Regions from separate parts of the Methylobacter sp. genome, predicted to be linked through region 1. Evidence: predicted binding sites of a transcription regulator. Region 1 holds the regulator's gene; the other holds the start of a gene.

Region 1 (3,404 bases):
ATCTTTAAAACGACGACCGATCAAACGCTTGATCGCAAATACGGTATTTTTTGGGTTAGTAACGGCCTGACGTTTCGCCGATTGACCGACCAATACTTCATCGTCACTGGTAAAAGCGATAATGGAAGGCGTAGTACGCGCACCTTCGCTGTTTTCAATTACTCTTGCGACGCCGTTTTCCAACACAGCAACGCACGAGTTTGTTGTTCCTAAATCTATGCCAATTATTTTAGCCATTGAATTCTCCAGACTTGAATTTATATAAAAAGGTAAAAGTTGTTACAAATATGAGGCTGCTTTATTTGATTTCAAGCCTGTTCATCGATACTAGGGCTATCTGTCGGCTTTTTTTCGGCTGCCTTGGCAACCAAAACCATAGCGGGACGAAGTAAGCGTCCGTTCAACATATAACCTTTTTGGAAAACGTTAACCACCGTATTCGGCTCTGCACCCTCTACCGCCTGCATAGCCATGGCCTGATGCAGTTCCGCATTAAACGGCTGGCCGATCGGATCAATCGCTTCAATTTTGAATTTTGCAAATACTGATTCGAATTGTTTAATCGTTAAATCGCTGCCTTCGCGGAATTTTTTCACTTCCTCGCTTTCGCCGGTTGCCGCCTGCAGGCCTAATACCAAGCTGTCTAATACCGGCAAGAGCTCTTTGGCAAAACCTGTTAGCGCAAATTTGTGCGCATCTTCCAGGTCTTTTTGTGTTCTTCTTTTCAGGTTTTCCATTTCCGCCTGAGCACGAACCGCTTTGTCCCAGTTCTCCTGCGCTTTTTGCTCAGCCTGGGCCAACGCCTGCTGCAACTCATCAATCGTAAATTCGTGCTCGACTAATTCGGTATGCGGCGGTTCACTAACCGTTTCGTTTTCAGTTTTAGCCTGGGATTCAGGCGCTTCCTGATCAGTACTCATTATTTATAGCTCCTTAACATTTAAAATTAATATCCATGCCTGACGAGGGCACAAAAAAGACATTATTTATAGTGGGGTCGTTGATTTTGGATTCAAGGCGGCGCCCAACAATTTTGCCGTTACATCAACAAAGGGAATGATTTTCTCGTAGGCCATACGCGTCGGCCCAATGACGCCGAGTACCCCGACCACTTCATCGCTAACCGAATACGATGAGGTCACCAAGCTGCAACGATCAAAAGCCCGGTAGCCGGATTCTTCGCCGATAAATATCTGTACGCCATCGGCTTTCATGCATTGATCCAGCAAATGAATAACGCCCTGCTTTTGGCTGAATGCTTCAAACAGATTTTTTAGTCGATCCATGTCGGATAGCTCGGAAAAACCCATTAAATTGGTTTCGCCGGTCAGCACATAATCATCTTTTTTATTGTCCTGATCGAACGCCAGCTGCGCCATTTTTACCGCATCCAGCATGCCTTGATTCATGCGTTCCTGGTCTTCCTGCAACTCTTTTAAAACAGCTTTGCGCACCGCATTAAGGCTACGCCCGGAATAAATCGAATTCAAATAATTGGCCGCCTGTTGTAATTCGGCGGGGCTGAATACTTTGGAGGTATGGATGATTTTGTTATGGACTTCCTGCTCATTGGTAACAAAAATGACTAATACGCGGGTGTGAGATAAAGACAGGAACTCGATATGGCGTAGACAGACCAGCTCTCTTTTGGGCAAAGTCACTACCCCGGCCATCTGCGACAATTCCGACAGCAGACGCGAAGCGACGCCGATTGCATCATTAGTGTCCTCGCTTAAAGATAAGCCTTGATGTAACCGGGTCAAGTCTTTCGATTCCAGAGGCTTGACCGTCAATAAACTGTCAACAAACAGGCGGTAACCGCTGACCGTAGGCACCCGTCCTGCCGAAGTATGCGGCGAATGTACCAGCCCCAGGTCTTCCAGATCGGCCATGACATTACGAATAGTCGCCGGACTTAAATTTAAATCCGAATCTTTTGATAAGGCCCGCGAACCCACAGGCTGGCCATCATTGATATAACGCTCGACCAGCGCTTTTAATAGCTGTAGCGACCGCTCATTTAAAACTTGCGTATTACTCACACCAACCTCTGCAACTAAGATTAGCACTCCATTAATACGAGTGCCAGCGGAGCAAAGTATCAGCTCACCGAACTATTGTCAACAAGCCTAAAAGGTTGGTTAATGCTTAGTTTTTTACTACGGAGTAAGTCTTGCCATCTCAAAACTACCGCTCTCTTACCCAAACAATTTTACTTTATTTTCTGTTATGACAATGTGATGAATTTTATTCTTCAACATTAGCTTAGCCGCGTCCTTGGCAGGCGTATGCGGGCCAACCTCAATAATTTGTACATACGCACGTCCCGACCCTGTCGCGCAGCATCATGACTCGCACTCTGTTGAGCGCAAATCTCTGCCAAGTAAAATGAGCACCCAAAGAAGTGCTTTTATGAGCGCATGCAGCCTGACTAATGCCCAGAATCAGCTGCACTTTAGCTCAAGAATGAGCCGTATATAACCAACTGCAAAAACACCAATCCCCAGAAATAAAGTCCGAAAAGAACGGCTTTGACTTGTATGGGTTGTTCAGAAGAATTACGCCTGATAATAACGATACCGCCCAGAGTCGCCATCAGCGCGATGACGACTCCGATCGATGCAATATTCATTGTTAATCTCTTACCGGAGGGGGCGCCAGCACGACTCTTGACCCATTGCTTTCCGCGGGACTGACAACACCGGCCGCTTCCATGCCTTCGATCATGGTTGCGGCACGGTTGTAACCGACTTTAAAGCGTCTTTGTACGCTGGATATTGAGGCTTTACGAGTTTCGGTAACAAATTGCACGGCTTCATCATACAAAGCATCCGCTTCGGAATCGCCATTGCCGCCACCGCCGCCCATACTGTAGCCATCGCTGGAATCGGAAGAATCGCGGGTGATGTCCTCCAAATAATCAGGCGGCGCGGTTTGTTTTAAAAATTCGACCACTCGATGCACTTCATGGTCGTCGACAAATGCGCCGTGAGCACGAATTGGTATGCTGGTTCCTGAAGGTAAAAACAGCATGTCACCGTTGCCCAACAAGGTTTCGGCGCCGCCTTGATCAAGAATGGTGCGTGAGTCGATGCGTGATGACACCTGGAATGAAATCCGGGTCGGTACGTTGGCTTTGATCAAACCGGTCAATACGTCAACCGATGGGCGCTGGGTCGCAAGAATCAAATGGATACCGGCCGCTCGGGCTTTTTGCGCCAGACGTGCGATCAGTTCTTCCACCTTTTTACCGACAATCATCATCATATCGGCTAATTCGTCGATAACAATGACGATGCTGGGCAGGGTATTCAAGGTGGGATACTCTTCCCCTTCCTCCAACGGATTGATCATTTGGAACATCGGGTCTCTGATGGTCTCGCCTCTTGCTGTCGCGTCTTCTA
Region 2 (3,404 bases), on a different contig from region 1:
CGGGGCTTTAAGACGACAAAATTACATCATGCCGCCCATGCCACCCATACCGCCCATGCCGCCCATGTCATGGCCGCCGTGACCGCCTTTATCTTCGCTAGGCGTATCGGCAATCATCACTTCGGTAGTCAGCATTAAACCTGCAACAGATGCAGCATTTTGCAGTGCTGTACGGGTTACTTTCGCAGGATCTAAAATACCCATTTCGATCATGTCACCGTATTGGCCGGTTGCTGCGTTGTAACCGAAGTTACCTGTGCCTTTTTGCACTTCATTGAACACAACTGAAGGCTCGTCGCCAGCATTGGAAACGATTTGACGTAAAGGCTCTTCCATTGCACGACGCAGAATATTGATACCTACTGTTTGATCGTGGTTGATGCCTTCCAGTTTATCAAGAGCTGAAATAGCGCGAACCAGCGCTGAACCACCGCCTGCAACGACGCCTTCTTCAACGGCTGCGCGTGTTGAATGCAATGCATCTTCAACGCGGGCTTTCTTTTCTTTCATTTCAATTTCAGTTGCAGCGCCGACTTTAATCACAGCAACACCGCCCGCTAATTTAGCCAGACGTTCTTGCAATTTTTCTTTGTCGTAGTCGGAAGTTGCTTCGTCCGCTTGCGCGCGAATTTGTGCAACACGGCTTTTGATTTGCTCTTCAGAACCTGCACCATCGATGATAGTGGTGTTTTCTTTAGTGATTTGTACTTTTTTAGCTGTACCCAATTGAGATAATTCAGCTTTTTCCAGGCTCAAACCGACTTCTTCGGAAATAACCACACCGCCGGTCAGTACCGCAATGTCTTCCAACATGGCTTTACGACGATCACCGAAACCAGGCGCTTTAACCGCTGCCACTTTAACGATGCCGCGAATGGTGTTAACAACCAAAGTTGCCAAGGCTTCGCCTTCTACATCTTCAGCAACGATCAATAAAGGACGGCCGGCTTTAGCCACGCCTTCCAAAACAGGAAGCATGTCGCGAATATTGGAAATCTTTTTATCGTAGATAAGAATCATCGGATCGTCTAATTCGACGCTCATGTTTTCTTGTTTGTTGATGAAGTAAGGGGACAGGTAACCGCGATCAAACTGCATACCTTCAACAACGTCTAATTGGTTGTCCAGACCTGAACCTTCTTCAACAGTGATGACACCTTCTTTGCCGACTTTTTCCATCGCTTCTGCAATGATTTGGCCAACAGACTCGTCAGAGTTTGCAGAAATGGTGCCTACTTGAGCAATCGCTTTGTTATCGACGCAAGGCGTAGCGGACGCTACAATCGCCTCAACAGCTTTAGATACGGCCAAATCGATACCGCGCTTTAAATCCATTGGATTCATGCCCGCAGCAACGGCTTTTAAGCCTTCATTGACGATAGATTGCGCCAATACGGTCGCTGTAGTGGTACCGTCACCGGCCACATCGGAAGTGTGCGAAGCCACTTCTTTAACCATTTGCGCGCCCATGTTTTCGAATTTATCTTTTAATTCGATTTCTTTAGCAACCGATACACCGTCTTTAGTGATAGTTGGAGCGCCGAAGCTTTTGTCTAAAATCGCGTTACGACCTTTAGGACCTAAAGTCACCTTGACTGCGTTTGCTAAAATATTAACGCCGCGGGCCATACGGACACGAGCGTCATCACCGAATAATACGTCTTTTGCTGCCATTTTTATTCCTTTTAAATTTGTATGTGAATGTGCTTGACGTGTTCAGGCTTAACCTAAAACGCCCATGATGTCTTCTTCACGCATAACGATCAGTTCGTCGCCATCAACTTTAACTTCGTTGCCTGCGTATTTGCCAAACAGCACTTTATCGCCGACTTTAACTTCCAGAGCGCGTACAGTGCCATTGTCCAGTTGCTTGCCATTACCTACCGCCAAAACGACACCTTGGCTTGGTTTCTCGGCTGCTGAACCAGGCAGTACAATACCGCCAGGTGTTGTAGTTTCTTCTTCAACACGTTTGACTATCACTCTGTCGTGTAACGGACGTATTTTCATCAATATCTCCTAAACATTAAAATTAAAGGTTAAATTCAGTTTTAGATTTTAGCACTCACCAACACCGAGTGCCAACAATAATCAGTTTTTGCAGTCTAACCTGATCTTTGGCATCATCTTTCATCACAATACAGCATCAACATGACTTATGAATGACAACCAACTACTGCGCTATAGCCGCCAAATCATGCTTCCTCAAGTCGATATTGAGGGACAACAAAAACTTCTCGCTGCCAACGTCCTGATTGTCGGCGCCGGAGGACTCGGGTCCCCTGCTAGTATCTATCTTGCTGCGGCCGGTGTCGGCAATATCACTATTTATGATAATGACGTCGTAGACTTATCCAATTTGCAAAGACAGATTACTCATCACACACCCGATATTGGGACTGATAAAGTAATTTCAACCCGCCAAACGCTTAATCGGCTAAACCCCGACATCAAGATCAGGGCTGTCAAACAAAGGCTTGAGGGTGAACAACTTGAATTAGAGGTGACGCTAGCGGACGTGGTTTTAGACTGTAGCGATAACTTCTCAACACGCTTTGCGGTCAATAAAGCCTGTGTCAGACATCAAACGCCCCTGGTTTCCGGGGCTGCGATTCGTTTTGAAGGCCAAGTAACTGTGTTTACCCCTGGCAAAAATGACAGCCCGTGCTACAACTGCCTATACAACAGCGATGGCGAAGAATTACAAAACTGCGCTACAAATGGAGTCATAGCACCTATTACCGGCATAGTAGGTAGCATTCAAGCATTGGAAGCGATGAAGCTGATAATGAATATCGGGGAAACTTTAACCGGTCGGTTATTACTGCTGGATGGACTAACGATGGAATGGAATACAATGAATCTGAGGAAAAACCCTAACTGCCCGACCTGCGGCAATTTATAGGCTTAAATTGATATGAGAAATTTCCAGGCGAATAACATCACCTGGAAAGCTCATCAACAAACATATCTTTACTTTTTAGTAAACTTATCCTGAACGAATTTAATCGCTTTTTCTGCAAAATCATTGACCGCCGACGGACTATCGCCATGCGGTTCAATTTCACCGAACGGTTTGTCGCCTGCCTTGGTAAATCTGTAAATAAAATAACCTAATGGTGCAAACGCGAACGCTGCAATAAGTATCATAACTACGAACAACTCAGTAACTCCACCCATGACCCCTCCTCATATTTTTATATGTGTATTATTATTTTTAAGGTGAAATAAGATCATACGCTCTTCCCGTCAAAAAAACATCTTTCACAACCTATCTAAACATCTTGTAATTTAATCGCTTATCCTTATTTTGGCATTAGCGCCGAACAGCTTAAGATCCATATAAAAAACAGGATTGTCGGCTTTCGGCGATGTCAAAAGTTGCGTAAAAAAATCGTTCATCG

What was found. The regulator HrcA, encoded in region 1, represses chaperone genes, less so after heat shock. The targets are predictions, from matches to a motif close to TNTTAGCACTCNNNNNNNNNGAGTGCTAANA.
Region 2: the regulator HrcA is predicted to act here: its motif matches at 2,057-2,087, upstream of V7051_RS22320 (co-chaperone GroES).

What each region holds. Positions count from the first base shown of each region.
Region 1 covers NZ_DAIUEH010000028.1:65,370-68,773, forward strand. Annotated here, with positions in the region: gene dnaK (molecular chaperone DnaK) at 1-237, opposite strand, end outside; gene grpE (nucleotide exchange factor GrpE) at 309-920, opposite strand; gene hrcA (heat-inducible transcriptional repressor HrcA) at 987-2,042, opposite strand; gene V7051_RS24680 (CBS domain-containing protein) at 2,199-2,309, opposite strand; gene V7051_RS13700 (hypothetical protein) at 2,456-2,632, opposite strand; gene V7051_RS13705 (DNA translocase FtsK) at 2,635-3,404, opposite strand, start outside.
Region 2 covers NZ_DAIUEH010000072.1:11,024-14,427, forward strand. Annotated here, with positions in the region: gene groL (chaperonin GroEL) at 22-1,674, opposite strand; gene V7051_RS22320 (co-chaperone GroES) at 1,723-2,010, opposite strand; gene V7051_RS22325 (HesA/MoeB/ThiF family protein) at 2,159-2,905, shown strand; gene V7051_RS22330 (hypothetical protein) at 2,974-3,180, opposite strand.